DNA from 2 places in the Streptomyces sp. NPDC002643 genome. Region 1 is predicted to be linked to the other one. Evidence: riboswitches for the same ligand, from Rfam matches in the RefSeq annotation. Region 1 holds a riboswitch; the other holds the start of a gene.

Region 1 (15,471 bases):
TGCGGTCCGCCGCCACTGCTCTCTCTTGCCTTGTGACTACTGCTCGTTCGACGAGGAGAGGGAGTTGGGGCTCGAACTTCACCACGTGAACAGCACGTTCGCCCGATCCCCCCATCGCTCTGGGGGAGTCTTCAACGGTCCAGCGATCAGGCACCAGACCTGGCCGCGAATGTATGCGCAACCGTGATGTGGCCAGCGGAGTTCCGGAATCCGGACATCACGCTCTGGTGAGCGGCGAAGGGAGGAGACGGAAGCGCCCCGCACGCTCCCTGTCGTCGGCTCTCAACCTTCCCCGCACATCGCCGACTTCGCACGGCGGCACGGCGATCGCCGCCCCACCGGGCGGCGTTCGGGCAGCTCAGGGAGACGGCGAACACGGTATGAGCCGTCATCACGGCCGGGGCGTGTCCCGCGATCCATTGATCCAGGAAAGGGAGTTGTACGCCCCGAGCCGTGGTCGGCGTGGGGCCGAGGGCGCTCAGTAGCCGCCGGGGTATCCGTACCCGCCCGCCGCCGGGGCCTGGGCCGGGGCGCCGTGGGCCTCGCGGTCGTAGAAGGGGCGGGCGGCGGCGCGCAGCCACATCGCGACGGGGTCGTACTCGTCGGACATGGCGACCGTGGAGACGGGCAGTCCGTCCGGGACCGCGCCGATCGACTGCTGCATCATCGCGCGCACCGAGTCCACCGCCGGCGGCGACGTGTCGTACACATCGAGGCCGATCGCCAGATACGGGGCCCCGAGCGCGGGCTGCACCCAGGCGCGGCGCAGGGAGCGCACGGCGTGCGTGCGGTGGGCGTTCTGTGTCAGCAGGGCGTAGAACTGGGGGATCTCGATGGCCGGTTCGGACATCCTGAGGGGTCCGGCCGGCTGGCGCTCCAGCCCCGTGGCGATACGGCGCAGATCCAGCCAGGGGATGCCGACGCCGCCGCCCTGGGCGTGCGGGTTGAGCCAGAGGCCGTAGTGGTCCGGGTAGAGGGTGCGGGCCACGTCGAGGCCGTCGACGACCTCGTAGCTGCGGTTCCAGCCGCTGGCGGAGAGTTCCTGGGCGGAGGTCACGCACGGGGCGTAGTTGAAGCCGTCGACCTCCATGTTGCCGTACTGGGCGTCCGGGGAGCCGGCCTGGCCGTGCCACAGGAGCATCCAGATCTGGCCGGTGGAGGGGGCCGCGAGGGCGCGCAGCAGCGCCTCGTAGGCGTCGTAGCGCCCGGGCGTCACCTGGCGCAGCATGTGCTCGACCTGCCCGGTCGCGATGCTTGCGCTCACGTCGGCCGCCCTTCTTCCTGGACCTTGGTTATAGGAACAGCTTAGGTGGTGTGGGGGTTGAGCCGGTCAGGGCTCGGGGGGTGATGTGCGTTGCGGGGTGCGGGTGCGTTGTGGCTGGTCGCGCCCTGCGGCGGAGCCGCATATGTCAGGGCCCCGCGCCCCTAAAAGACCTGTCAGTAGCCCTGCTGGTAAAAGGGCCGTACCTTCTCCCTCAGCCAGTCGCCCACCGGGTCCTGGGCCACGTCCATGAAGACCATGTTGACCGGCCATGGGACGGGGGCCTTGGCCAGGGCTCGGCCCAGGGCGGCCAACGGGACCGTGCGGTCGGCTTCCCAGGAGATGAGTTCGACGCCGATGAACATGACCGGTGCGGCCGTCTCGATCGCGGCGAGGCAGCGGCGGGCGGAGAGGACCACGCCCGTGCCGGCGAACTCGGCGGAGGCGGCCGCCAGGAAGTCCACCGGGTCGTCCTGCCAGTCCGGTTCGAAGAGGCGGACCCGGGCGCCGCTCGCCCCGCCGTCCAGCGGGGAGTGTCCGGCCCGGCACAGCTCGGCCACGGCGGGCGGGGGCAGCGGGATGCCGACGACACCGTCGGGGTTGAGGGCGAGACCGACCTGCGGGGGCAGACCCCGGGCGAACTCCACGGCCGGGGCGATGGTGTACGACATGTGGTTGCCGACGACCTGGCGGAACTGCTCCTCGGAGCTGAACACCGGCACATACGCCTGGCCGTCGATCTCCATGGTGGGCAGATCAAGTTGGGTGCTGCCGGGGTTACCGCCCTCGGGCAGCGGCACCCACACAAAGCTCCTGGCCAGCACCTCCACGATCCGTGCCCCCGCGGTCGGTACCCCCAGCGAGGCCGACAGCACCTCCTCCAGCTCATTGCCGGGCCACCCCCCGTGCCCATGGGGATGCACCTGTGCCGGAAAGTCCGCCGGGAAATCCATCTGCCGCCTACCGCTTCAAGCCGTGATGCTGTTGTCCCAGCACTTTATCGCCACCGGCCGAGACCAAAAGGGGCGCGGGGCCCTGACATATGCGGCTCCGCCGCGGGGCGCGAACAACCACAGCGAACCCGCACCCCGCAACGCACGGAACCACCCGAGCTCTTCCCGCCCCATCCTCACTCCTCCGCACTACCCGACGAAGTCGATCCGCACCAACCCCTCCGCGGCCTCCCGATCAATCAACACCGCCGCCCCACACCCCTCCGGCAACCGCCCCTTCTCCACCGCCCGCAACAGCCTCCCCATCGCCCCCCGATGCCGAGCGAACGCATACCGTGACACCCCACGCCCTCGCTCACGCTGCCCATCTCGCGCCTGACCAGGGGAAACATCCAGCAACAGCAGATGCAACGTCCCCCCACGCCGCCGCGCCTCCCGCGCCAGCCACTGCCGTACCCACGCCTGCGCCCCGCAGTCGTGCACGACGACGCCCTCGCCGGTCCTGAGCGCGCGCCGCAACCCCGCGTAGTGGGCGAGGCGCACGAGCGGCCGATACACGGCGTACGGCAGGAACGCGGCGAGGCGGGCGTCGAAGCGGTCGCGGGTGTCCTGGGAGTCGATACGGATACCCGGCACGGCCCGCCGCATGAGCGTGGACTTGCCGCTGCCGGGGAGCCCGGTCACCACGACGAGGTCGCGCGGTCCGAAGGACAGCTCGTGCGGGCTGCGTCCGCCGCGCTCCCGGAGGTCGCGGACGACCGCTCTGGGGAACGGGCCGCAGGCCTCAGCGGCCCGGGCGGCGGGCTGTGTGGGCAGCGTGATGCCCGAGGTCGTCGCGTACGCCGTGGTCCTGTTCACCGTGATCGTCCTCCCCAGGGGCTGGGAAACCCATCCCCAACGACTGTAAAGAGAAGGTAATGCCCGAGCCCCCCGGTTTCACTCGTCTTATTGCCACAGGAGTGCTACGGGCCGCTGTGCATCGCCCATGGCGGCTGTGCCTCGCCCATGGCCGCTGTCCCCCACCTGTGAAGGGTGCCCCTGCCGCACCGCGCCGATGCGTGCGATGATGTGCCCGCCAACTGCATACCGGCCGTTTGAATCCGCGCGGGAGAGTCCCCGGCGACGCCTCACCGAAGCGCGTCGCAGGGGCGCCGAAGGAGCAAGTTCCTCCCTTGAATCTCTCAGGCCCCGTTACCGCGCGGGCGAGGCACATCTGAAAAGCGGGCCGCCCCCTTCCTCCGGGAAGTGGCGTGGCCCCACCCAAGGTGCAAGCCAGGATCTTTTGCCGATCATGGCGAACCTCTCAGGTTCCGATGACAGATGGGGAGGGTCCACCTCGCCCGTCATGCCCCGTCATGCCCTTGGAGACGACCGACCGATGAGCAGTTCCGAATCCATGAGCGCTGCCGAGTCCGCCGGCCCGCGCCGCACCGCGCTCGACGCCCTGCATCGCTCGCTCGGCGCCACGATGACCGACTTTGCGGGCTGGGACATGCCCCTGCGATACGGCTCCGAGCGCGACGAGCACAACGCCGTACGCACGAAGGCCGGGCTCTTCGACCTCTCCCACATGGGTGAGATCACCGTCACCGGCCCCCAGGCCGCCGGCCTCCTCGACCACGCCCTCGTGGGGAACATCGGGGGCGTCGCGGTCGGCCGGGCCCGCTACACCATGATCTGCCGCGAGGACGGCGGCATCCTCGACGACCTGATCGTCTACCGCACGGCGGACACCGAGTACCTGGTCGTCGCCAACGCCTCCAACGCCCAGGTGGTGCTGGACGCGCTGATGGAGCGCGCGTCCGGCTTCGACGCGGAGGTGCGGGACGACCGGGACGCGTACGCGCTGATCGCCGTGCAGGGCCCCGAGTCCCCCGGCATCGTCAAGGCGCTCTCCCCCAGAGTCTCGACTTCGCTCGATCCGGGAGGTGCCCCCATCGCCGATCTCGACGGTCTGAAGTACTACGCGGGTCTGCCCGGCACGGTCGCGGGCGTCCCGGCGCTGATCGCCCGCACCGGGTACACCGGCGAGGACGGCTTCGAGCTGTTCGTGAAGCCCGAGCACGCCGTCGAGCTGTGGCAGGCGCTGACCAAGGCGGGCGAGGGTGCCGGTCTGGTGCCGTGCGGGCTGTCCTGCCGGGACACGCTGCGTCTGGAGGCGGGGATGCCGCTGTACGGGCATGAGCTGTCGACCTCCCTCACCCCCTTCGACGCCGGGCTCGGCCGGGTGGTGAAGTTCGAGAAGGAGGGCGACTTCGTGGGGCGCGCGGCGCTGGCCGAGGCCGCCGCGCGTGCCGCCGAGAATCCGCCGCGCGTCCTGGTCGGTCTGATCGCCGAGGGGCGGCGGGTGCCGCGCGCCGGGTACCCGGTCGTCTCCGGCGGCGAGGTCATCGGCGAGGTCACCTCCGGTGCCCCCTCCCCCACCCTGGGCAGGCCCATCGCCATGGCGTACGTCGACGCCGCGCACTCCGCGCCGGGCACGGCCGGGGTCGGTGTGGACATCCGCGGCAGCCACGAGCCGTACGAGGTCGTGGCGCTGCCGTTCTACAAGCGCCGCAAGTGACACCGTCGTAGGCGTTCCGAGTCGGCGTCCGGCGTGACCCTGGGCACATGCGCCCAGCTCACGCCCCGTCTCCGTATTCCCCTTTCCGTAGTCCCCCTTCATCAGTGGTCCCCCGCGTACAGGAGAATTCAGGCCATGAGCAACCCCCAGCAGCTGCGTTACAGCAAGGAGCACGAGTGGCTGTCGGGCGCCGAGGACGGCGTCTCGACGGTCGGCATCACGGAGTTCGCGGCGAACGCGCTCGGCGATGTCGTCTACGCCCAGCTCCCCGAGGTGGGCTCCACGGTGACCGCGGGCGAGGCCTGCGGTGAGCTGGAGTCGACGAAGTCGGTCAGCGAGCTCTACGCGCCGGTCAGCGGTGAGATCACCGCGGTCAACGAGGACGTGGTCGAGGACCCGTCGCTGGTGAACACCGCCCCGTTCGAGGGCGGCTGGCTGTTCAAGGTACGTGTCGCGGAGGAGCCGGCCGATCTGCTCTCCGCCGACGAGTACACCGCCCACACCGCCGGCTAGGAGCCGTAGACCTTCATGTCTGACACCACTGAGCTGTCGCTACTCAACACTCCCCTGCACGAACTGGACCCGGATGTCGCCGCCGCCGTCGACGCCGAGCTGAACCGCCAGCAGTCCACGCTGGAGATGATCGCCTCCGAGAACTTCGCGCCGGTCGCGGTCATGGAGGCCCAGGGTTCGGTCCTGACCAACAAGTACGCCGAGGGCTACCCCGGCCGCCGCTACTACGGCGGCTGTGAGCACGTCGATGTCGCCGAGCAGATCGCCATCGACCGGGTGAAGGCGCTGTTCGGCGCCGAGTACGCCAATGTGCAGCCCCACTCGGGTGCCTCCGCCAACCAGGCCGCGCTCTTCGCGCTCGCCCAGCCCGGGGACACGATCCTGGGTCTGGACCTGGCGCACGGCGGCCACCTCACCCACGGGATGCGGCTGAACTTCTCCGGCAAGCAGTTCAACGTGGTCCCGTACCACGTGGACGACTCCGGTCTCGTCGACATAGACGAGGTCGAGCGGCTGGCCAAGGAGCACCGGCCGAAGGTGATCATCGCCGGGTGGTCGGCGTATCCGCGTCAGCTGGACTTCGCGGCCTTCCGGCGGATAGCCGACGAGGTCGAGGCGTATCTGTGGGTCGACATGGCCCACTTCGCGGGGCTCGTCGCGGCCGGGCTGCACCCGAACCCCGTCGAGTACGCGGATGTCGTCACCTCCACAACCCACAAGACGCTCGGCGGCCCGCGCGGCGGGATCATCCTCGCCAAGCAGGACTTCGCGAAGAAGCTCAACTCCTCGGTCTTTCCCGGCTTCCAGGGCGGTCCGCTGGAGCATGTCATCGCCGCCAAGGCGGTGTCGTTCAAGGTGGCCGCTTCGGAGGAGTTCAAGGAGCGGCAACGGCGTACGGTCGAGGGCGCGCGGATTCTGGCGGAGCGTCTGACGGCCGCCGACGCGCGTGCGGCCGGGGTGAACGTGCTGTCCGGTGGCACCGACGTCCACCTCCTCCTCGTCGATCTGCGGGAGTCGGAGCTGGACGGGCGGCAGGCGGAGGACCGTCTCCACGAGGTCGGTATCACCGTCAACCGCAACGCCGTCCCGAACGACCCGCGTCCGCCGATGGTGACGTCGGGCCTGCGGATCGGCACCCCGGCGCTGGCGACGCGCGGCTTCACGGCGGAGGACTTCGCGGAGGTCGCGGACGTCATCGCCGAGACGCTGAAGCCGTCCTACGACGCGGAGGCGCTCAAGGCGCGGGTGAAGGCGCTGGCGGACAAGCACCCGCTGTATCCGGGGCTGGGGAAGTAACCAGGTAACCCCGCGTTCACGGGCTCGTAGTCCCGTTCTTGAGGGGCGCCGCGCACACTGGACGGTGAGCGCGGTGCCCCATCCCCTTGCACCACCCCCCGTTCTGAGGAGTCACCGTGGCCATCTCGGTCTTCGACCTGTTCTCGATCGGCATCGGCCCGTCCAGCTCCCACACGGTCGGCCCCATGCGCGCGGCCCGGATGTTCGCCCGCCGGCTGCGCAACGAGGAGCTGCTGCCGTCGGTGGTCTCGCTGCGCTGCGAGCTGTACGGCTCGCTGGGCGCGACCGGCCATGGCCATGGCACCCCCAAGGCCGTACTCCTCGGGCTGGAGGGCGCCTCGCCGCGCACGGTGGACGTGGAGTCGGCGGACGAAAGGGTGGAGTCGATCAAGGAGTCGAAACGTATCCGGCTCCTCGGCGAGCACGAGATCCGCTTCTCCTTCGACAAGGACCTGGTGCTGCACCGCCGTAAGGCGCTGCCGTACCACGCCAACGGCATGACGATCCGGGCGTACGACGCCTCGGGGGCGGAGGTGCTGGCGAAGACGTACTACTCGGTGGGCGGCGGCTTCGTGGTGGACGAGGACGCCGTGGGCGCGGACCGTATCAAGCTGGACGACACCCCGCTGAAGTACCCCTTCCGCACCGGCGACGAGCTGTTGCGTCAGACGAGGGAGACGGGGCTGTCGATCTCCGCGCTGATGCTGGAGAACGAGCGGGCCTGGCGGAGCGAGGAGGAGATCCGTACCGGGCTGCTGGAGATCTGGCGGGTGATGCAGACCTGTGTCTCGCGCGGTATGAGCCGTGAGGGCATCCTGCCGGGCGGGCTGCGGGTCCGCCGTCGCGCCGCCGTCTCCGCACGTCAACTCCGCGCGGAGGGCGACCCGTCGGCCCGCTCGATGGAGTGGATCACGCTGTACGCGATGGCCGTGAACGAGGAGAACGCGGCCGGGGGCCGGGTGGTGACCGCCCCGACGAACGGCGCGGCCGGCATCATCCCGGCGGTCCTGCACTACTACGTCAACTTCGTGCCCGGTGCCGACGACGAGGGTGTCGTCCGCTTTCTGCTGGCCGCCGGGGCGATCGGGCTGCTCTTCAAGGAGAACGCGTCCATCTCCGGCGCCGAGGTCGGCTGCCAGGGCGAGGTCGGCTCGGCCTGCTCCATGGCGGCGGGCGCGCTGGCCGAGGTGCTCGGCGGCAGCCCCGAACAGGTCGAGAACGCCGCCGAGATCGGCATGGAACACAACCTGGGCCTGACCTGCGACCCCGTCGGCGGCCTCGTCCAGATCCCCTGCATCGAACGCAACGGCATGGCCGCCGTCAAGGCCGTCACCGCCGCCCGCATGGCCCTGCGCGGCGACGGCTCCCACAAGGTGTCCCTGGACAAGGTCATCAAGACGATGAAGGACACGGGCGCCGACATGTCCGTCAAGTACAAGGAGACGGCGCGGGGTGGGTTGGCGGTGAACATCATCGAGTGCTGAGGGGAACGGGGCATGGCCCGCCGCACCGGGTAGTACCGCCTCGCACCGGCCGGTGGGGGGTCACCGGTCCGCGACGGCCACGGGGTCGGCGCCGCTCTTGAGGGCGGTGGGGAGTTGGGAGCGGCGGCGGATGCCGAGTTTGCGGTAGGCGCTCGTGAGGTGGGTTTCCACGGTGCGGCGGGCGAGGTGGAGGAGGTCGGCTATCTCGGTGTTGGTGCGGCCTTCCGCCGCGAAGGCCGTGATGCGGCGTTCGGCGTCGGTGAGGGAGTCCGGGCCGGTCAAGGGCGTCGTCGTGCGGCGGGCGCCGCCCTCGCGCAGGGCCTCCTCCGCCATCGACCGCATCCGGGTCACGCCGAGGCGTTCGGCGCGTTCGGCCGCCTCGCGGAGGGCGTCGCGGGCCCGGGAGCGTTCACCGGCGGCGGTGAGCAGTCGGCCCTGGGAGATCAGCGCCGGGATCAGTTCCGTCTCGGCGCCGTCCTGCGACACCGTCACCGCCCGCTCGGCCAGTTCCAGTCCGCGTCGGCCACCGGTCACCATCCCCAGTACGCGCAACGCCCGGCCCAGTACGCGCGGGCTGTCCCACACCATGGCCAGGCGGAGTTCCTCCTCGGCCAGGGCCAGGGCGGGCTCGGGGCGGCCCAGGGCCAGATGGCACTCGGCCGAGGCCGAGCGCCACGGGGTGACCACGGGGCTCACCACATCCCTCGCCGACTGGCGCCGACCGCACTCCAGGAAGTCGATCAGCGCGCTCGCCGGGTCGCCGGTCGCGGCGCGCAGGATTCCTCGGGCGTAGAGGAATCGGTTCACTTCCCAGGAGTCGCGGGTGTGCTGGAGGTCGTAGGCGTCGGCGAGGCGGGCGGCCTCGTGCGGACGGCCCGTCTCGACCAGCGCGATGACAGCGTGCGCCCGCGCGTTGGCGGACCCCAGTACGTCCTCGGCACCGCTACCCGACGCCCGTACACCGCCCGACCCCAGTGCTCCCCCGTCGACCGGCGTGCCCGCGCCGCCGAGCGTCCCCGTACCGTTCGACGGCTTCGTACCGTTCAACGGCCCCGCGCCGTCCGGCACTTCCCCACCGCCCGACAGGCCCACCCAGCCCGACGCGCCCAAGTCGTCGAGGAGTTCGGTGTATGCGCCGCGTGCCATGGCGATGTCGACGCGTACGTTCAACAGGGCCTGGTGCATGGGGTGGAGGAGGGAGGTGCGTTGTCCGGCCAGGCCTCTGTCGACGAATCGCTGGGCCACGTCCAGCCGGTCGGCCCACTGGGCCACGGCCGCGGCGGTGCCCAGCAGGTACGGCTCCGAGAGGGGGTCGGCCGGTTGGGCCAGCAGCGCCCGCATACGGCTCGTCGCCGACTCCGCCGAGGTCAGGCCGGCCGTCGACTCGTAGCGCACCAGCAGTGCCTGTCCGGCGGTGCCGACCAGCGTCGGGGAGTGCTCGGCGGTCTCGCGGAGCCAGCGGTACATCTCCTGTCGTACGCCCGGGTCGTGGTCGGACAGCAGCGCGGAGGCGGTGTGGACCGTGCGGACCAGATCGGGGTGGCCCGTCAGGTGCTCCTCCTGGAGTTCGCGCAGGACATCGATCGCGGCGCGGGCCTCGCCCCGGCGGGCCAGGGCGGTACCGAGGGCGACCGCCGCGCGGACCCGGTCCTCGGGCGGGCCGGGGAGCTTCAGTGCCTCGGCGAGGCGGGGGATGCCGGTCGTCGAGCGGACGGTGGTGTATTCGAGAGAGCCCAGTTCGGTGAGGACGACCGTGCGGCGGGCCGGGGACATGGGCTCGTCCAGGGCGCGGCGCAGGAACGCCACGGCGTCGTCGGCGCGATCGTCGCGTACGGCCAGTTCGGCGGCGTCCAGGAGCGCGCCGGTCGCCCATGCCTCGTTCACGGGGGCGGCCCGCAGCAGTTGACCGGCGACCGCCTCGGCGCCGTCGCCGCGGTGCCGCATCGCCTCGGCCGCGCGCCGGTGGGCCGCCTGGCGGTCGGCGGCGGGCCAGCCCGCGAGGACGGCATCCCTGAGGAGCGGGTGGGCGTAGCGGGGGCGTCCGTCGGGGTCGGGGCGCAGCAGCCCGAGCCGCGTCATCGCCGTCAGCCATCCCGCCACCCGCGCGGGGTCGGCCCCGGCCGCCCGGGCGAGCAACTCGGCGTCGGCGGCGGGCCCGTCGGAGGCGTCGCCCCAGCCCGCCACCGCGCCACGGCCCGCGGCGCGGTGGCTGCCGCCGAACCGGCCGTACGCGGGGCCCGCGTCCGCGACGGCCCGGTGTTCCCGCGCGGCACCCATGCCGCCCGGCGCGGCCCACGTACCGGCCACACCACGTCGGGCGCCGATACCGCCACCGGCGCCCACACCGACAGCGCCACCGATGCCGGCAGCGCCATCCATGCCGACGATGCCACCCGTGCCACCCATGCCGACGCCGCCGGCCCCGGCCCACGTACCGGCCACCCCGCCCGGGGTGCCCGAGCCGCCCCCGGTGCCCGCGTCCACGGCGCCACCGATGCCGGGCACGCCGCCGTTCCCGACCGCGCCCCCGACGCCCGCCCTGTCACCGTTCCCGGCCACACCTCCGGCGCCCGCCGGGTCACTGCATCCGATCGCACCGCCCAGCGAGGCGCTCCGGCCGGCCGAACCGGCTGCGCCCACCGCGTCGCCCCGGTCAGCGGTGCCGCCCCACCCGAGCACGGCACCCCCGCCCACGGCAGCTCCCCGGCCGACAGCGGTGCCCCGTCCGGACGCGGCACCCGCCCCGGGCGCGGCACCCCATCCAGACTCGGCGCCCCACCCGTGCGTGACACCCCGCCCGTTCACCGCACCCCAGCCGGGCGACGCCGCACCCCATCCGGGCGACGCCCCGCCCGACCCAGGCGTGGCAGCCCAGCCCGACGCCGCCCGGCCCGGCGCACCGCCCAGGTCGGCGGCCGTGTCGGACTCCTCGTCCAGTGCCGCGAGGGTGCGGGCCACCTCGGTGGTCGTGGGGCCCGCGCTGTCCAGCCACCAGGAGACGGCGGCGGGGTAGGCGCCGGGGTAGAGGGCGGCGCAGGTGTCCGGCAAGGTGTTCACGCCCGCGTTCGGGGAGTTCTCCGTGTTCTGCAGGTCCTCCATCAGGGCGCGCAGCAGCAGCGGGCTGCCCGCTCCCGCGCGTACGCACGCCTCGACCCAGTCGGCGCGCGCCCCGGGGCCGGTGGCGTGGCGGACCAGGGCCGCCATGGAGTCGGGGCCCAGGGGTGCCAGGTTGAGGGTGTGGACGAGGGAGGGGGAGAGCGCGTGGGCGAGGCCGTCGGCCGGGGGGTCGATGTCGTACTGGCTGCGCTCGGTCATCACCAGCAGCACCGGTAAACGGTCGAGCCGCCGGACCGCCTCGATCAGCCAGCGACGCGAGCAGGGGTCGGCGAAGTGGACGTCGTCCACGGCGAGCATCAGCGGTGTCTCGGCCGCGTACCGGCACAGCGTTCGCCATAGCCGGGCGGGTCTGGCGCGGTGCGCCGGGGTGCCCGGCGCGTCCGGGGTCTCCTCCGCCATCGCGTCGAACTCGGCGCCGTGGGAGAGGAGTTGGAAGACGGTGTCGAGCGGCGCGGAGCTGTGCTCGGGCGAGCAGCGGGCCCGCAGCACCCACATACCGGCCGTGGCCGCGCGCTCGGCGGCGGCCTCCAGGAACGCGGTGCGGCCGGTGCCGGTGGCACCTCTGAGCAGCACGGAGCGGCCGGTTCCGGCCCGAGCCCTGGCGGTCTCGGCGACCAGGAACTCCAGGGCCTCCTCGCGTTCGAGAAGCGGTTCCGGTCCGCACATCGCTGTCTCCTGTCGTGGACGGGTCCTACGGGTCCTGCGGGCCCGGGGCGGCCCGGCCGCTTCCTGGTCCGCCCCGGTAGACGAGTGACGGGGCGTCATGGTGCACCGGAGGTGCCCGTTCGTACTCGTGGAGATGTCATGAGGGTTCCCGCGCGGACCGTCATGACGGATCTCGTGGTGCGTCTCGTGGTCCTCCACGATTGCCCGCTCGGTCCGGCTCGCAGGAGTGTGATGGAACCTCGTCCTCCACTCCCGTCACAGGGGCGGTGATCACAGGGACGGGGCCGACGGGGGAGAAAAGGGAGAAACGGTTGTACAGCTCGATCAGGACCACGGCGGAACCGGCGGCGTCCGAGTCCGAGCCTTCCGCACGTCGCATCCCTGTCGTCGTCCACGCCTCGGACCCGCTCTCCCGGGCCGGAGTGCTCAGCCAGTTGCGCGGGCACCCCGTGGTCGACCTGGGGGACGGCTCCGAGCCACGGCCGGGCACCGTCGCCGTACTGGTCGGTGACACCCCGGACGAGACAACGCTGTCGGCGCTGCGCCGACTGGTGCGCAGCGACGGCGCCAAGGCCGTGCTCGTCGTCAGCGCGATCCGCGAGTCCGAACTCCTCGATGTCATCGAGTGCGGGGTCGGGGCCGTGGTGTGGCGGCACGAGGCCACCGGGCACCGGCTGGCACAGGCCGTCATCGCCGCCGCTCGCGGAGACGGGGATCTCCCGGCCGACCTGCTGGGCCGGCTCATCAACCAGGTGGGCACCTTGCAGCGCTCGGTGGCCGGCCGGCCCGGGGCGCCGCTCTCGGGCCTGGTGCCACGGGAGATCGACGTCCTCCGGCTCGTCGCCGAGGGGTTGGACACCGGGGAGATCGCGAGCAAGCTGTCGTACTCCGAACGCACCGTCAAGAACGTGATGCATGGCCTCACCACCCGGCTGCACCTTCGCAACCGGGCGCACGCCGTGGCCTATGCCCTCCGTGAAGGCTACATCTGATCGAAATCTGATCGAAGGGGCAGCCCTACCTGACCACTTGGGCATCACATTCTGCCCACATGCCGTCCCCGTGACGCCTGCGGGGACGGCTGCCGGAGCGGGCACGATCGGTGGACAGGTCGTGGCCGGGTTGATGGCAAGACGTAGGGCGAGGCGTGCGGCACGACGGATGGCACGGCGTACGGCACGGCGTACGGGGCGGGAGCACGACGGTGATCCACGAGGTGGACGAGGTCCTCAAGACGCTGATCGAGGGCGGTGCGCTGGCCGGTTCCGGTATCGACGTCTCCTTCGAGGCCCCGACCCGTGACTGGGCGGCCCGCCGCAACGCGCCCACCGTGAACACCTATCTGTACGACATCCGCGAGGACGTCTCCCGCCGTCAGCGCGGCCAGGCTCCGGTGCGCGACGAGCGCGACATCGTCGTACGGCGCCGTCAGCCGCCCCGCTGGTTCCGGCTGTCGTATCTGGTGACCGCCTGGACCAAGCAGCCGCAGGACGAACACCGCCTGCTGTCCGCCGTGTTGGCGACCCTGCTGCCGCACGAGCTGCTGGCGCCCCGCGAACTCCCCGGCGCCCTGGGCGCGTTGGGCCTGTCGGTGCCGCTCACGGTGGCGGGGCTGCACTCGGAGTCCCGCTCCCTCGCCGAGATCTGGTCCGCGCTCGGCGGTGAACTCAAGCCGTCCCTCGACCTCGTGGTGACGGCACCCTTCCCCGCGTACCCCGAGTACGACGCCGGGCCGCCGGTCACCGAGGGCGCCGTGGTCCGCGTACGCGGCACGGACGGCACCCTGGAGGGCTCGCCCGAACGCGCCCACCGACCACGGCACCTCTCCCCCGCGCCGGCCCCCGGAGCCCAGCACCCGTGACCGCCCCCGTCCCCACCGCCCACGTCTCGTCCGACGCCCTCCTCGCCCGGCTGACCCGACTCCGCGCCCGCGTCGCCGAGTTGGTCACCCACCGAGGCACCGACGACCCGACCGCCGGGGACCCCCTGCGCGGCCTGTACCTCTCCGAGGAGGCGGTACGGCATCTGCTGCGCCCGGCGGCGGGCTCGCACACCTCGGTGTTCGAGGAACCGGACGGACCGGCCGGGACATCCGCCCCCCTCGCGCCCGATCGGCTGGCACGGCTCTCCGCCCGTCTCGGGCTCACCGAACTCGACGCCCGCATTCTGCTGATCGCCCTGGCCCCCGATCTGGAGCGGTCCTTCGAGCCGCTGTACGGGTATCTCAACGACGACGTGGGCAGACGGCGGGCGACGATCGGGCTGGCCCTCGATCTGTGCGGGCTGCCGGTGCATCTCGCCGAGGCGCGGGCCCGGTTCCTGCCCTCGTCGCCGCTGGCCGCGCTCGGGCTGCTGAGCGTCGAGGAGGGCGAACGACCGTTCCTGAGCCGTGCGTTGCGGGTGCCGGACCGGGTGGTCGCGCATCTGCTCGGGGACGACACCCCGGACTCGGCCCTCGCCGGGCATGTCCGTCGGCTCGTGGCGCCCTCGGGGCCGTACGACGAGGGGTTCGCCGAGCGGCTGGCGGCCCGGCTCGCCGCAGCCCCGCTCACCGTCCACTTGCGGGAGCACCGGGCGGGTGACGGCCCGGCCTGCGCGGCCCTCGCCCTGCGCGCGGCCGGTGTCGAGGCGCTGCACTTCACCCCTCCGGCCGACGGGACGGACCCCTCGGGGTACGCGGGGCACTCCCCGGCGCATTCCCCGCCGGGCCTCGCCGAGCACTCCCAGGGCGCCCTGTCCGAGCTGCTCCCCCGGCTCCTGCTGGAAGCCCGGCTGTCCGGCCGCGCCCTCGTCGTGTCGCCGCTCCCGGAGCGGCCGGGCGCCCTGTTGCGCGCCCTGTCGGCGGCCGAGGACGTGACCGTGCTCTTCGCCGGCCACCGGCCGTACGACCCCCAGTGGTGCGAGCGTGATCCGCTGGTGCTGGACGCGCCCCGGCCGCCGACGGGCGCGGTGGACGTATGGGCGGCGGCGCTCGGTGCCGGGGCGGAGGGGCCGGGGTTCGATCTGGCGGCCACGGTCGCCCCGTACCGGCTGGGCGGTGAGCGGATCGGGCGGGTGGCGCGGGCGGCGCTGGAGCTGGCCGCCTTCGACGGTACGGCGGTGACGGCGGCCCATCTGCGGCTGGCCGCCCGGCAGCAGTCGGCCTCCGGGCTGGAGCGGCACGCCCGGCGCATCCGCCCCGACGTCGGCTGGGAGGACCTGGTCCTGCCCGACCGGCCCCTCGCCCAGCTGCGTGAACTCGCGCTGCGCGCCCGGCATCGCGACCGGGTGCTCGGGGACTGGCGGCTCAGTGCCGGGGGCGGCCGGGGGCGTGGGGTGCTCGGGCTGTTCGCGGGTGACTCCGGTACCGGCAAGACGCTCTCCGCCGAGGTGGTCGCCGCCGAACTCGGCCTGGATCTCTATGTCGTGCAGCTCTCCTCGATCGTCGACAAGTATGTGGGCGAGACCGAGAAGAACCTCGAACGGATCTTCACCGAGGCGGATCGCACGGACGCCGTGCTGCTCTTCGACGAGGCGGACGCCGTGTTCGGCAAGCGTTCGGAGGTCAAGGACTCCCATGACAAGTACGCCAACATGGAGAGCGCGTATCTGCTGCAGCGGCTGGAGTCGTTCGACGGG
Region 2 (15,471 bases), on a different contig from region 1:
GCGTTCTGCGTATGCGCGTCGGGTGTTGCCCCGGATGACCGGGGGCGCGGAGCGGCCGGGTGTGGTCGATCCGCTCGATGAGGCCCTCGCGGCGGCCGTGCGCCGCACGGGTGCCCGGTCGGGGTGCGTCTATCTGCTGGACCCGGCCGAAGCGGCGGTCCGTCTGATCGCCCTGTGCGGCCTGCCCGTCGACGCCTTCACACCGTGGTGGCGAGCCTCTTTCGCCCTGCACGGCCCGACCCAGGACGCGATACGCGACGAGCGGCTCATCTGGGTAAGTTCCCAGGAGGAGCTGGCCCGCGTGTACCCGCGCGCGGCGGCGAGCATCCCGTACAGGATCGCGTTCGCGGTCGTTCCGCTGCGGGAGGCCCGGCACTGCCGTGGCGCGCTGCTGCTGATCTGGTCCCCCGACCGTTCCCCGCAGCTCAGCCATCAGGAGCGCGGGCACATCGCGGCCGGCGCCCGGCGTATCGCCGACGTACTGAACGCGGGTGCCTTCCCTCCGGTCATCCCGGACCGGCCCCGCTTCGTCCGCCCCCATCGCGGCGACCCGGGACCACGGTCCGGCCTCGCGGCGGCGGACCTGGTGGAACGCCTTCCGGTCGGCACGCTCGCCCTCGACCCCGGCGGAGGGGTCACCTTCGCGAACTCCGCCGCCGGCCGCCTGTTGGGCCTACCGGTGGAGCAGCTGATGGGCACCCGTCCGTGGGAGTCGTTGCCGTGGCTCGACAACCTCGCGTACATGGACGCGTACCGCACCGCTCTCAGCAGTCGCGAGCCCGCCGCCCTGAGCGTCCTGCGCCCACCGGACCAGTGGCTCGACCTGCGTCTTCACACCGACGACAGCGGCACCAGCGTCCTCATCACCCCCGACCGCTCCCCCAGGCCCCTCGACACCCGGCCCGCCTCCGCCGGTGCCCCGCCCGACAGCCGTATCCATCTGCTGATGGGCCTGGCCGCCGCACTCACCGAAACCGTCGGCGTCCAGGACGTCGTCGATCTCGTCGCCGACCAGATCCTGCCCGCCTTCGGCGCCCACGGCATGATCATGTCCACCGCCGACGCCGGCCGGATACGGATCATCGGTTACCGCGGCTACGACCCCGCCGTCATCGACTGGTTCGACGGTCTGCCCGCCGACGCCGATCTGACGCCGGCCGGCCGCGCCATGGCCACCGGCGCCGTCTCGTTCTTCGCCGACCGCGACGAGATGGCCCGCCTCTATCCCAAGGCGCCGCAGATCAGCGACAAGTACGCATGGGCGTTCCTGCCCCTGCTCAGCTCGGGGCACCCCATCGGCTGTCTCCTCCTCGCCTACGACCACCCGCATCCCTTCACGGCCGCCGAGCGGTCCATCCTGACGCCGCTCGCCGCGCTGATCGCCCAGGCCCTGGACCGCGCCCGTCTCTACGACGCCAAGCACAACCTCGCCCACGCCCTCCAGCAGACGCTGCTGCCGCACGCCCTGCCCACCTTGACGGGACTCGACGTCGCGGCCCGCTATCTCCCCGCCAGCCACGGCATGGACATCGGCGGCGACTTCTACGACCTCATCCGTCTCACCGACACCACCGCGGCGGCGGTCATCGGAGACGTACAGGGCCACGACATGACGGCGGCCGCCCTCATGGGCCAGGTCCGGATGGCCGTCCACTCCCACGCCACGGCCGGAGCCACCGCCGACCAGGTCCTCACCCGCACCAACCGCGACCTCGCCGACCTCAACGCCAGCCGCTTCGTGACCTGCCTCTACGCCCACCTCGACCTGACCGACCACCGGGTGACCCTCACCAGCGCCGGCCACCCGCCCCCGCTGCTCTGCCAACCCGACCGCAGGGCCCACCCGGTCGAGATCCGCCCCGGCCCGCCCCTCGGCCTCGGCATCGGAACCCCCCGCTACGCGCCCACCACCCTGCCCCTGCCCCCGAACACACTCCTCGCCCTCTACACCGACGGCCTCGTGGAAAGCCCCGGCACCGACATCACCCGCACCCTCGCCGCCCTCGCCCACCACCTGGACACCGCACGCCGCCTCCCCCTGCACCAACTCGCGAACAGCCTCATCCACCGCACCCACAACGCCAACCACCACACAGACGACATCGCCCTGCTTCTGCTGCACGTCGACTGAGCGAAGACGGAAAAACCCCACACGGCGATGACTATTCACAGCGCCCCCGGTCCACCCATGCAGAAGACAGCAGAAGACAAGGGCTCGCCGGGAGCCCTTCGAGCACCGGGAGATACGGATGAGCACCGTCGTCATGCACAACGTCGTGTCCGTGGACGGCTTCATCGCCGACGAGAACGACCAGGTCGGCCCCCTGTTCGACTGGTACGCCAACGGCGATGTCACCCTCGGCGCATACGCCAAGGTCTCCCGGACCTCGGCCGACTACGTCGGACCGATGCTGGCGAGCATCGGGACGCTGGTGGTCGGCCGCCATGTGTTCGACATGACCAACGGCTGGGAGGGCAAGCCGCCCGCGGGCGAGCACATCGTCGTGGTGTCGCACCGGCCCAAGCCCGAGGGCTGGCACCCGGAGGCCCCGTACCACTTCGTCGACGACGTGACCCGGGCCATCGCGAAGGCCAAGGAACTCGCCGGGGACCGCACCGTCGGCGTCGCGGCGGGCGACATGGGCGGCCAGGCGTTCGCCCTGGGCCTGGTGGACGAGGTGGCGATGGACGTCGTCCCGGTGGTCTTCGGCAGGGGCAAGCGGTACTTCGGCTCGACCGACGCCCAGCATCTGCTGGAGGACCCCCACACGGTGATCCAGGGCGACCGCGTGCTGCACCTGCGCTACCGGGTCCGCCGGTGAGGGGCCAGGCCATTCCAGGCCCCAAAACCAGTCCAGACACCCGGAATTGGCCTTGGCCCGCCCTGCCACCCCGCGCCTAACGTCGTCCCATGCGCATTCGTATCGTCGACGCCTTCACCGACCGCCCCTTCTCCGGCAACCCGGCCGGAGTCCTCCTCCTCGACTCGTTCCCGGACGACGCCTGGCTGCAGAACGTGGCCATGGAGGTCAACCACGCCGAGACCGCGTTCGCCCACCCCCTCCCCGAGGGCGGCGAGGGCGAGTGGGCGCTGCGCTGGTTCACCCCGGTCGCCGAGGTGGCGATGTGCGGCCATGCCACCCTGGCCACCGCACATGTCCTCACGACCACGGGCGCCCACGAGGGCCCGGTACGGTTCGCCACCCGCAGCGGAGTCCTCGTCGCCACGCCCCACCCGGACGGCGCCCTCACCCTGGACTTCCCGACCGCGCCCCTCACCCCGGTCGCCCTCCCGGAGGGCGTCGCCGAGGCTCTGGGCGCCGAGCCGCTCGCCGCGTTCGACACGGGCCCGAACGTGGGCGACCTGCTGCTCGAACTGGCCGACGAGAAGACGATCCTCGGCCTCAGCCCCGACCACCGCTCCCTCGGCCGCTTCTCCGAACGCGGCATCATCGCCACCGCCCGGTCCGCCGATCCCACCGCCGGCCACGACTACGTCTCCCGCTGCTTCTTCCCGAACGTCGGCATCGACGAGGACCCGGTCACCGGCAGCGCCCACACCGCCCTCGCGCCCTTCTGGTCCGAGCGCCTCGGCAGCCCCACCCTCACCGGCCTCCAGGCCTCGCGCCGCTCGGGCCACGTCCACACCGAACTCCGCGGCGACCGCACCCTGTTGACCGGCCGCGCGGTCACGGTCATCGAGGGCGACCTGCTCACCCGGTAGGCAGCCAGCCCACCTTCCCGGCCAGCAGCCCGTATCCCACGAACGCCCCGATGTCGAGCAGCGAGTGGGCCACCACCAGCGGGCCCACCCGCCCCCACCGCCGGTACAGATACACGAACACCACGCCCATCACCATGTTCCCGACGAACCCGCCGATCCCCTGGTACAGGTGGTACGACCCGCGCAGCACCGAACTGGCCGCCAGCGACTTCTCCGGCGACCACCCCAACTGCTGGAGCCGACGCAGCAGATACCCGACCACGATCACCTCTTCCAGGATCGCGTTCTGGATCGCGGAGAGAACCAGCACCGGGTACTTCCACCAGACCTCGGGCAACGCCTCCGGCACCACCGTGAGGTTGAAGCCGAGCCCCCGGGCCGCCAGATAGAAGGCGATGCCCGTACTGCCGATCACCGCGGCGATCACGGCCCCGCGCCCGAGGTCGGGCCACGGCTTCGTACGGTCGAAGCCCAGCGTCCGCAGCCCCGCGCCCTCACGCAGCAGGAAGTGCGCGACCAGCGCGACGGGTACCAGCGCGGTCGTGATCCCGAAGAGCTGCCACGCCAGGTCCAGCCAGGGCCGGCCCGGCGCGGCCGAGGCGTTCATGGTGGCCGCCTGGTCCTTCAGCCCGCCCGGTTTGGTGACCGAGCCGATAAAGCTGATCAGCGCGGAGACCCCGCTCGCACCGAGCGACAGCGCCAGTACGAGCAGCGTCTCGTCCCGCAGAATCCGCCGCCCCGGCCGCTCCCACGGCACAGCCCCGTCCACCGACTCCGCCTGCCCCTGCACCCGTGCCTCCAGTAGTCCGACCCCGCCGGGGCACCATCATCACCCGCGACGCCAGGGATCTTTCCGGCGGTGTGCGTGCGAGGCCCCAGTGCGATTACGGAACGGCTCAGGGCACAGCTCACCCTCACCCCATCGGCACCGGCTCCGGCAGCCCCACCGGCCAGGTGTGCACCGGGTCCCCGGAGTGCATCAGCTCGCTGTAGCGACGCGTGGTGGCGGCCAGCGCGGCATCCCGTCCGAGCCCCTTGGACAGCGCCCGATGGAACGTTTCGACCTGCCAGGACGCCCCATTGACCCGACGCCGGCAGCGCTCCTCGATCACCCCGAGATAGAAGTCCCGGTCGACCGGCTCGACACCCCACGCGTCCAGCCCCGCCTCCGCGAGAGGCAACAGCTCGTCGCGTACGAGCTGCACCGCGTCCACCGGCGTCACCCCGCCGTAGCGGCCGCGCGGCCACCGCAGCCGCGCGTCGATACCGTGCCGGCACGCCTCGTCGAAGTTCGCGGCGGCCACCTCGAACGGCATCCGGGTCCACACCGGCCGCGACTCGTCGGCGAGGGAGCGTACGACACCGTAGTAGAAGGCCGCGTTGGCGATCACGTCCGTGATGGTGGGCCCGGCGGGCAGCACCCGGTTCTCCACCCGCAGATGCGGCACCCCGTCGGCGATGCCGTAGACGGGCCGGTTCCAGCGGTACACCGTGCCGTTGTGCAAGGTCAGCTCGGCGAGCGAGGGCACCCGCCCCTCGTCGAGGACGGCGATCGGGTCCTCGTCGTCGCAGATGGGCAGCAGCGCCGGGAAGAACCGCAGATTCTCCTCGAAGAGGTCGTACGCCGAGGAGATCCACCGCTCGCCGAACCAGGTACGCGGCCGTACGCCCTGCGCCTGCAGCTCGGGCGGCCGGGTGTCCGTGGACTGCTGGAACAGCGGGGGCCGCGACTCCCGCCACAGCTCGTGCCCGAACAGGAACGGTGAGTTGGCGCCGATGGCGATCTGCGCGGCGGTGACCGCCTGGGCCGCGTTCCACACATCGGCGAACCGGGCCGGCGTGACCTGGAGATGCAGCTGCACGGAGGTGCACGCGGCCTCGGGCGCGATCGACTTGGAGGTGCAGACGAGCCGCTCCACGCCGTCGATGTCGAGGGTGAAGTCCTCACCCCGGGCGGCGACGATCGAATCGTTGAGAAGCGTGTAACGGTCGTTGTCGGAGAGGTTCGAGGAGACCAGATCGTCACGGTCGAGTGTGGGCAGAATGCCGATCATCACTATGGCGGCGTCCACCTCGCCCGCCTTCCGGTCGGCATACGCCAGGGAGGTACGCAGCTCCTCGGAAAGCCGGTCGAAAACCCTCCCCCCGAGCCGATGTGGGGCGATGTTCACTTCCAGATTGAACATGGCGAGTTCTGTTTGGAAATCTCGGCTCGCAATCCGCTCCAGTACTTGCGCATTCATCATTCTCGGCAGACCGTCGGCCCCGACGAGGTTCAGCTCGATCTCGACGCCCATGAGGTTCTTGGGGCGGTCGAATCGCTTCTCCGCCAGCAACCGCGCCAGCCCCTCCAGGCACTGCCGCAGTTTGTCGCGGTAGAGCTGCCGGTCGGACAGGCCGAAGGGCCCCGCTACGACCTTCTCCCCCATCGAAGTGTCCCTCCTCGGATGGGCAGGCCGATGAGCCGGCCACTGCTGTCCCGGGTCCACGGTTGATGATGCCCAGGCAGAGCCGTCGATAACGCCCCGCGCGCGACCTGCCCACGCTAGGCTGAGCGCGGTCTCCTTCGACGATATTCACTCGGCGTGCGTCTGGCACATTCACCGGGCAAGAATGAGCATGCGCTTTCTACCCGTCAGGCTTTCGTGAAAAGCGCCGACGAGAACCGGCCGACCGCCACGGCACGACAATCCGAGGTCACCGACCGACACCGCTCGGTAATCGGGAGGAATACCGCACTTCGGCGACCGGATACCGCCTTGCTCTTCATATCCAGGACAGCTAGACGAAACGCCATCTGAACACGTGTCGTATAAACTCCGCAATCGAGGCTGAGAGTCGGCACTCGCGGTCCTCGGTCCTGCCGTCTGCCACGCGCGGCGGACCATCTCCCACGCATCCGGACCCCGGGCACCCGTCTCTCCGATCCCCGAGAGCTGACAGCGTCGTCCGCCCCCGCCCTCGCGCCACCGTGCCTGTCGAATGAGAGGCGACCCACCATGCCGCTGCATGTCCCCCCGGCTCCCGCGCCCGCCCTGCGCACCGTCCTCACGGCACTCGGTTCCCCCACCGCCGTCCGCGAGGCGCGAACACCGTCCCTGAAGAACGCCCAGGGGCCCACGTGCCCCGAACTCCCGCTGCCCGTCCATGTCCTCGACCGGATCACCCCCGAGGGCGCGGGCACCACACGCCTCACCGGCTGGCGCTTCCTGATCAGCAGCGACGACCGCCATGTGGCCGCCGCCGAGACCCGGCTGATGCCCGACGGATGGGCCTTCTCCCACTTCTTCGAGGGCCCGTACATCACCTCCACCGAGCGCGCCCTGCGCCAGGCCGAGCTGATGCCCCAGCCCTACCAGCCGCGCCTGCTGTCGGTGCCCGAGCTGTACATGCTCACGCTCTGGCTGCACGCCGACCACACCGCCGACGGCGCCACCGGCCACCCGGCGCCGACCGACCTGCTGGTGCCGCTGGCGCCGGCCCCGCCCGGTATCGCGGCCCATCGCCCGCACCGGGTCGCCGACCTCCTGCCGGTACTGACCACCCGGCTGACCCCGGCCCCGCTCCTCGGCTCGCCCGCCTGAACCCGCCCAAGCCCCACCTGACCCACCTGGGCCCGCCCGAGTTCAGGACCGCTTTCCTCATTCGTACCGCCCTCGTACCCCGCCGCCGATATACCGGTGGCGGGGTACTCGTTCACCACCGACAAGATATTCCGCTCTTCCGCGCGGCAATACGCTCGGACGAGCAGGAAAATGGGCGTCTCCCCGCCGGACTAGCCCCATCCGACCACGGGGAACCACCCGAAAGGACAGCGCGGTTCCGATGAACCGTCCGCGTCGGCGAAGCGTCATCAACCTGTGAGAAGCGGTGCCGCGAAATCCCTGCGGATTGACGCCCGTGGGGCAAGACTGGGACCGGACCGAATCATCACCACGGGGGCGGCCATGAACGGGGCTTCAAGCCACAGGACAGACAAAACACCCACCGACCACACGACAGAGCGAAAGATCCCACCAACCATGTGCCAGCACCAGCCACCTTGCCCGACAGCCGAATCCGCCGACAGGGAAGGCGCCCGACTCATGGCGCACCACCCCGAGCAGGGCTGGAGCCTGCTCTGCAACGGCGTTCTGCTCTTCGAGGACACCGGTGAGCTCCTGCCGGACGGCCAGATCATCGCCCCCCACCGTCCGGTGGGCACCGTGATGACGGCCGCCTGAGCCGCACGTCCCGAGCACAGAGGGCGCGCGCCCGCGCCGACGACGGCGCCCGCCCGGAACACATGAGGGGCCGGCCGGAGAAGCACTCTCCGCACCGGCCCCGACGCGTATCAGCGGGTGACTACTCTTCGTAGGCGTCCAGCGGCGGGCAGGAACAGACCAGGTTCCGATCGCCGAAGGCCTGGTCGATCCGGCGCACCGGCGGCCAGTACTTGTCGGCGGGCACGACCCCGGCCGGGAACACGGCCTCCCTGCGGCCGTACGCGTGCTCCCACTCCCCGCCGAGCGCGGCGGCGGTGTGCGGAGCGTTCCGCAGCGGATTGTCGTCGGCGGGCCACTCCCCCGACCCGACCTTCTCGATCTCCGCCCGGATCGCGATCATCGCCTCGCAGAACCGATCCAGCTCGGCGAGGTCCTCCGACTCCGTCGGCTCGATCATCAGCGTCCCCGCCACCGGGAACGACATCGTCGGCGCGTGGAAGCCGTAGTCGATCAACCGCTTGGCGATGTCGTCCACGCTCACCCCGGTCGCCTTGGTCAGCGGCCGCAGATCGACGATGCACTCGTGCGCGACGAGCCCGCCCGGCCCCGTGTACAGCACGGGGTAGTGCGGCTCCAGCCGCTTGGCGATGTAGTTGGCGCTGAGCACCGCCACCTGGGTGGCCCGCTTGAGCCCCTCCCCGCCCATGAGCCGCACATACGCCCACGAGATCGGCAGTATGCCCGCCGACCCCCAGGGCGCCGCCGAGATCGGCCCCACACCCGTCTCGGGCCCGGCGGCGGGCTGCAGCGGATGGTTCGGCAGATGGGGCGCCAGATGCGCACGCACCGCCACCGGCCCGACACCCGGGCCACCGCCACCGTGCGGAATGCAGAACGTCTTGTGCAGATTCAGATGCGAGACGTCCCCACCGAAGCGCCCCGGCTTGGCGAGCCCCACCAGCGCGTTGAGGTTGGCCCCGTCGACATACACCTGCCCGCCGGCGTCGTGCACCTGAGCGCAGATGTCGGCGACGTGCTCCTCGAAGACACCGTGCGTCGACGGGTACGTGATCATCAGCACCGCCAGCTCGTCACGGTACTGCTCGATCTTCGCCCGCAGATCCTCGACGTCGATCTCACCGTCCTCGGCGGTCCTCACGACGACGACCTTCATCCCGGCCATGACGGCACTGGCGGCGTTCGTCCCGTGCGCGGACGACGGAATGAGACACACCGTCCGCTGCTCGTCCCCGCCCGCCCGGTGGTACCCGCGTACGGCCAGCAGCCCCGCCAGCTCCCCCTGCGATCCGGCGTTCGGCTGGAGGCTGACCTTGTCGTACCCGGTGACCTCGGCCAGCCGCTCCTCCAGCTCATGGATGAGCGTGAGATAGCCCTGAGCCTGCTCGGCGGGCGCGAACGGGTGCAGCTGCCCGAACTCGGGCCACGTCACCGGCTCCATCTCGGTGGTCGCGTTGAGCTTCATCGTGCAGGAGCCGAGCGGGATCATGCCCCGGTCCAGTGCGTAGTCCCGGTCGGCGAGCCGCCGCAGATACCGCAGCATCGCGGTCTCGGACCGGTGCTGATGGAACACCGGGTGCGTGAGATACGCGTCGCCCCGCAGCAGCCCCTCCGGCAGCACGTCCCCGGCAGCCGCATCGAGCGCCTCGACATCGCCGTCCACCCCGAACGCGCCCCATACGGCAGCGAGCTGCGCCCGCGTGGTGGTCTCGTCACAGGAAATCGACACCGAATCGCCGTCGACGAGGTGCAGATTCACGCCGTTCTCCCGAGCCGCCGCCACGACCTCGGCAGCGCGCCCCGGCACCCGCACGGTCACCGTGTCGAAGTAGGCACCGTGCACCACCTCGACCCCGCCCGCGGTGAGACCGGCGGCCAGGACGGAGGCGTACCGATGGGTACGCCGGGCGATGGTGCGCAGCCCCTCGGGCCCGTGGTACACCGCGTACATCCCCGCCATGACCGCCAGCAGCACCTGAGCCGTGCAGATATTGCTGGTCGCCTTCTCCCGGCGGATGTGCTGCTCCCGCGTCTGCAGGGCGAGCCGGTACGCCTTGTGTCCGTCCGCGTCCACGGACACCCCGACGAGCCGCCCGGGCAGGGAACGCGCGAACTTCTCGTGCACGGCCATGTAACCGGCGTGCGGCCCGCCGAAGCCCATCGGCACCCCGAACCGCTGCGTCGTCCCGACCGCGATGTCGGCGCCCAGTTCCCCGGGCGAGGTCAGCAATGTCAGCGCGAGCAGATCAGCGGCGACGGTGACGAGAGCCCCCAGCCCGTGTGCCTGCTCGACGACGGGCTTGAGGTCCCGCACGGCCCCGGAGGCGCCGGGGTACTGGAGCAGCACCCCGTTGATCTCACGTGCGGCGATGTCCTCAGGAATCCCGTCGGTCAGATCCGCGACGACCACCTCGACCCCGGTCGGCTCGGCCCGCGTCCGAAGCACGGCCACGGTCTGCGGAAAGGTATCCGCATCGACGAGGAAGAGCCCCTTCTTGTTCTTCCCCATCCGCCGCGACAGGGCCATGGCCTCGGCGGCGGCCGTCCCCTCGTCGAGCAACGAGGCACCGGAGGTCGGCAGCCCCGTCAGATCCGCGACCATGGTCTGGAAATTCAGCAGCGCCTCTAGTCGCCCCTGGGAAATCTCGGGCTGATACGGCGTGTACGCCGTATACCAAGCGGGGTTCTCCATCACATTCCGCAGGATGACGGGCGGAGTGAACGTCCCGTAGTACCCGAGCCCGATCATCGACCCGACGACCTGATTGCGATCGGCGAGCGCCCGCAACTCGGCGAGCACCTCGGCCTCGGTCCGCGCCCCCGGCAGCTCCAGGGCCTCGGCGTTCTTGATCACATCCGGTACGGCCGCGGCCGTCAGCTCGTCGAGCGAGCCGTACCCGACCTGCGCGAGCATCTTGGCCCGGGCCTCGACATCGGGCCCGATGTGACGCCGTTCGAACGGAATCCCCTGTTCGAGATCTGTGAGCGGAATGTGTTGACCGGTCATTGCGGAGGCCTCCTGGTCCGACGACCTTCGAGGGGCACCACGGGACGGGTGCCCGGACGGCCTCCCCCTCTGTCATCTCGACCTGAGAGCTTCACCGGCCCGGGTACGGACCGGCTTTCACCGTCGGTGAGAGCGGAAACCGTCGACACCCGCTCTGCTTTCCAGAGTGACCTCGTCCGTGCGGTACGTGAGCCTGAGAGATTCCGGGGAGGATTTGCTCCTTCGGCGCCTCCGGATGGTGTCCGGAGAACTCTCCCGCACGGGGTCAGCAGCCGCTGCCAGCGTATCAGCGGGCGCAACGCACGGTCTTCGAGTGGCCCCTCACCGCGATGTGCCTTTTCGTAGTGGTAGGCGATGAGTGATGACTCGCGAATCCTCTGCGACCACTTGGAGGGCCCGTGCAGACCGACATCGATCCGCGCAATCTGATCGGCCGCAAGGCGTTCGACCGCAAGGGCACCAAGATCGGTACGGTCGACGAGGTCTATCTGGACGACGCCACCGGCACGCCCGAGTGGGCCGCGATACGCATGGGCCTCTTCGGCCGCGATGCCTTCGTCCCCCTGGAGCCCAGCGAACTCGTCGAGGGCACCCTCCACGTCCCCTTCGACCGCGCCCTCATCAAGGACGCCCCCGACTTCGGAGTGGGCCGCCATCTCTCCCCCGAACAGGAACTCCAGCTCTACCACCACTACGGCCTGGACACAGCCCCGCCCCCGCCCCCGGACCACGACTTCGGCCATATCTCGGACCAGGAAACCCCCTGACCCGACCCCCACCCGGCCCTCAGCCCGCCGCCCCCGACTCCAGCTTCGGCCCCACGCCATCCGATATCAGCGGCAACGGCTCGGCCGGCTCCAGATCGGGGTCGTCCACCCGAAACGTCCGCACCCTCCCCGGCTCGGACCCCGGCGTCTCGAACCGCACGGTCACCCGCCCGAGCCCGCTCCCCTGCACCCACCCGTGCCCGTACTCGGCATGCCGCACATCGTTCCCGGCCCGCCACTGCCGCTCGACGGGCCCGCTCTCCTCCACCACGACCTCCTCCACCGTCTCCTCCTCGACGAGATCCGGCTCCCCCGCGGCCTGGGCGAACAGATCCTCCTGCGTGTAGTCGGCGAGCCCACTCACCCCGACCCCCAGCAGCCGCACCCCACCGGTCGTGTCCACGGCCTCCAGCAGCCGCCCCGCCGCCTCCCGCACCACCGCGGGATCGTCGGTCGGCCCCCGCAACGTCTCGGACCGCGTCAGCGTCGAGAAATCGAACCGCCGCACCTTCAGCACGATGGTCCGCCCCGACAGCCCGGCCCCCCTCAGCCGCCGTACACACCGATCGGCCAGCCGCCGCACCTCCATCCGCACCCGCACCCGGTCATGGATGTCCACGTCATATGTGTCCTCCACCGACACGGACTTCGTGTCCCGCTCGGCCACCACGGCCCGGTCGTCCCGCGCCAGCGCCATCGCGTACAGCCCATGCCCATGGGCCTTCCCCAACAGCCGTACGACCTCGTCCTCCCCCGCCTCCGCGATCTCCTCGACCGTGGTGATCCCGGCCCGCCGCAGATGATCCCCGGTCGCCGGCCCCACCCCCGGCAGAATCCGCACCGACATCGGCCCCAGCAACGCCCCCTCGGTCCCCGGCTCGATCAGCACCAGCCCATCGGGCTTCGCCTGCTCCGACGCGATCTTCGCGAGCATCTTCGAAGCCGCGAGCCCCACGGAACCCGTCAGCCCGGTCACCGCCCGGATATCGGCGCGCAGCTTCACCCCGGTCAGCCGCGCCGACTCCTCGTCCCAGGCCGCTCCCCCGGCCTCCAGATCCACGAACGCCTCATCGAGGCTCAACGGCTCCACCAGCGGCGACAACGCCCGCAGCAGCCCCATGACCTGGTCGCTGATGGCCCGATAGAACGTGAAGCGCGGCGTGAGATACGCGGCGTTCGGCGCGAGCCGCCGCGCCTGCGCCATGGGCATGGCCGAGTGCACACCGAACACCCGGGCCTCGTACGACGCGGTGGCCACCACACCGCGCGGACCGAGCCCACCCACGATGACGGCCTTGCCGCGCAGGCTCGGCTTGGATGCCTGCTCCGCCGAGGCGTAGAAGGCATCCATGTCGAGATGCAGGATCGTGGGCGTGGTTCTCACATCTCCGATGCTGCCCTACGCCACTGACAACGCCCCACCAGAGCCGCCTCGGCGCTCCCTGGCTTCAGCCTCAAACCGGGTGAGGTGCCCTCACACGGCCCGGTGCGGCCTCACACCGCCCGGTTGCGCCTACGCGCCAGCTCATCCGCCGGGTTGTGCCCGACCAGCGTCTCCCCGGTGTCCACCCGCTCTCCGTGCAACTGCGAGAGAGCGCTTTCCACATCACGCCAAACGACCCCGACAGCGATCCCGAAGATCCCCTGTCCGCCTTGCAGCAACGCGTGAACCTCGTCCGGCGATGTGCACTCATACACAGTGGCGCCATCGCTCATCAACGTCATCCGCTCAAGATCGCTGAACCCCTGCTCCCGGAGGTGCTGGACAGCCGTGCGAATGTTCTGCAGGGACACGCCCGTGTCGAGGAACCGTTTCACGATCTTCAGGACGACGACGTCCCGGAAGCTGTAGAGGCGCTGCGTCCCCGACCCATGGGCGGGCCGCACGCTCGGCTCCACGAGCCCGGTGCGGGCCCAGTAGTCGAGCTGCCGATAGGTGATGCCGGCCGCCGCACACGCGGTGGGGCCCCGGTAGCCGATGTTCTCGTGCGGCTCGGGGGCCGCCTGCGTACCGTCCTGTACGGCCATGGGCCGCTGTGGGACTTGACCGGCCGCGCCGCCGCGATGGGGGTATCCCCCGCTCGGGTGAAGCCGAGAGCTGTAGGGAGGGTACGGGCCGCTCTCCCCCAGACCGCGTCCGGGGGCACCCCCAGCCGTCGTACCGTCGCCGCTGCTTCTCACGCCGACCTCCGTCCTTGACCTGCCTTCTCGACGGTAGGCAGCCATCAGGGGTGCGTCAACGACCATCGCACTCGCCACGCCGAGTGATAATCACCCTGAGAGTGGTTTCCCGTGCCCTTCCGCGGGGAAAGGCTAGCCGAATGCTCAGCGCCGGACCCGCCCGGCACCACCCTGGTCCGGGCGACCGAAGCAACGGCACATGGGCGCACTCAACGGGCTCACGGCCCCGCACCCCGCGCGATCCCGCGCACCGGCGTCACTGGCTGTTGGTGCCGAAGTCCTCGGGCGAGATCTGGTCGAGGAACTCGCGGAACTTCTCCACCTCGTCCTCCTGCTCGTCCGGGATGGCGATACCCGCGTCATCGAGCACACCGTCACTGCCGAAGATCGGCGTACCGGTCCGCAGCGCCAGCGCTATGGCGTCGGACGGCCGCGCGCTGACCTCGACCCCACTGGCGAACACCAGCTCCGCGTAGAAGACGCCCTCACGCAGGTCGGTGATGCGCACTTCCGTGAGCTCCTGGCCGACGGCCTCCAGCACGTCCTTGAACAGATCGTGGGTCAGCGGTCGCGCGGGGGCCATGCCCTGCTGGGCGAAAGCGATCGCCGTCGCCTCCCCTGGGCCGATCCAGATGGGGAGGTAACGGTCGCCTCCCACTTCACGCAGGAGCACGATCGGCTGGTTGGAGGGCATTTCGACCCGGACACCTACGACATCGAGCTCGTTCACACAGCAACCCTAGGCCGTGCTCGGGATGTTTGGGTAGTCGGGCACAGATCGGCCGACCGATCCGCCACAGGCGAACACCCCGCTTCAGCGAAGCCGTACACCCAGCGCGCTCTGCACCAGCGCGGCATGCAGCTTGACCGTGAGCCCCGCCAGCTCCCTGGCACGCTCCTCCGCATGCGCTCTGGTCTGCGGATTGCGATGGCGCCGCAGCGGGGCGACGACCTGGTCGACGAGGCCCGCCTCACGGTCGGCGGCGGCCCTCATCACCCGCAGATGCCTGGGCTCGATGCCGAACCGTCCCAGTTCCACCACCAGTGTGGCGACGGTGAGGACCTCCGCGTCGTACGAGCCGTCCGCCAGCGGCGTCACAAGCCCGTACGACTCCCACTCGGCCAGCTGCTCCTCGTCGATCGCGGCGCCGGCGAGCAGCTCGGAGCGCCCGATCCTGGCGACCGCGGGCTCCTCGGGCTCCCCCAGGAGGTCGCTCAGGCGCTCCCCGTCGCCGATGTCGCGCTGACGGCCGACGGACGGCAGCCGTACGTCCTCACCGCGCTCCAGGGCCTCCAGATGCTCGCGGATCACCTTGAGCGGCAGATAGTGGTCCCGCTGCATCCTCAGGACATGGCCGAGGCGCTCGACGTCCTCGGGGCTGAACTTGCGATACCCCGAGGGGGTCCGCTGCGGCTCGATGAGCCCTTCCGACTCCAGGAAGCGGATCTTGGAGATCGTGACTTCGGGGAACTCCTCGCGCAGCGCGGTCAGCACCGTGCCGATGCTCATCAGGCCACTGTCCGCGGCGGCGGTGCCGTGGTCGGCACCACCGCTCGTTGTTCGAAGCA

Evidence for each region. Region 1 has a riboswitch for glycine ahead of gcvT (glycine cleavage system aminomethyltransferase GcvT). Riboswitches for the same ligand answer to the same signal wherever they lie in the genome.
Region 2: it holds a riboswitch for glycine, as region 1 does, so the genes downstream of both, gcvP (aminomethyl-transferring glycine dehydrogenase) here and gcvT (glycine cleavage system aminomethyltransferase GcvT) in region 1, are expected to answer to the same signal.

Annotation. Positions count from the first base shown of each region.
Region 1 covers NZ_JBSFVY010000007.1:40,942-56,412, reverse strand. The annotation lists gene ACWD4G_RS12685 (enhanced serine sensitivity protein SseB C-terminal domain-containing protein) at 479-1,264, opposite strand; gene ACWD4G_RS12680 (enhanced serine sensitivity protein SseB) at 1,438-2,214, opposite strand; gene ACWD4G_RS12675 (AAA family ATPase) at 2,404-3,078, opposite strand; glycine riboswitch at 3,310-3,421, shown strand; glycine riboswitch at 3,423-3,544, shown strand; gene gcvT (glycine cleavage system aminomethyltransferase GcvT) at 3,611-4,777, shown strand; gene gcvH (glycine cleavage system protein GcvH) at 4,913-5,290, shown strand; gene glyA (serine hydroxymethyltransferase) at 5,324-6,586, shown strand; gene ACWD4G_RS12655 (L-serine ammonia-lyase) at 6,703-8,070, shown strand; gene ACWD4G_RS12650 (AAA family ATPase) at 8,131-11,853, opposite strand; gene ACWD4G_RS12645 (helix-turn-helix transcriptional regulator) at 12,165-12,845, shown strand; gene ACWD4G_RS12640 (DUF4255 domain-containing protein) at 13,058-13,714, shown strand; gene ACWD4G_RS12635 (ATP-binding protein) at 13,711-15,471, shown strand, end outside.
Region 2 covers NZ_JBSFVY010000047.1:6,696-22,166, reverse strand. The annotation lists gene ACWD4G_RS41060 (SpoIIE family protein phosphatase) at 35-2,131, shown strand; gene ACWD4G_RS41055 (dihydrofolate reductase family protein) at 2,250-2,822, shown strand; gene ACWD4G_RS41050 (PhzF family phenazine biosynthesis protein) at 2,912-3,724, shown strand; gene ACWD4G_RS41045 (CPBP family intramembrane glutamic endopeptidase) at 3,714-4,514, opposite strand; gene ACWD4G_RS41040 (glutamate--cysteine ligase) at 4,639-6,153, opposite strand; gene ACWD4G_RS41035 (hypothetical protein) at 6,724-7,308, shown strand; gene ACWD4G_RS41030 (DUF5999 family protein) at 7,747-7,947, shown strand; gene gcvP (aminomethyl-transferring glycine dehydrogenase) at 8,069-10,954, opposite strand; glycine riboswitch at 11,126-11,222, opposite strand; gene ACWD4G_RS41020 (PRC-barrel domain-containing protein) at 11,353-11,721, shown strand; gene ACWD4G_RS41015 (DNA polymerase IV) at 11,741-13,105, opposite strand; gene ACWD4G_RS41010 (MerR family transcriptional regulator) at 13,216-13,902, opposite strand; gene ACWD4G_RS41005 (bifunctional nuclease family protein) at 14,159-14,632, opposite strand; gene ftsR (transcriptional regulator FtsR) at 14,717-15,471, opposite strand, start outside.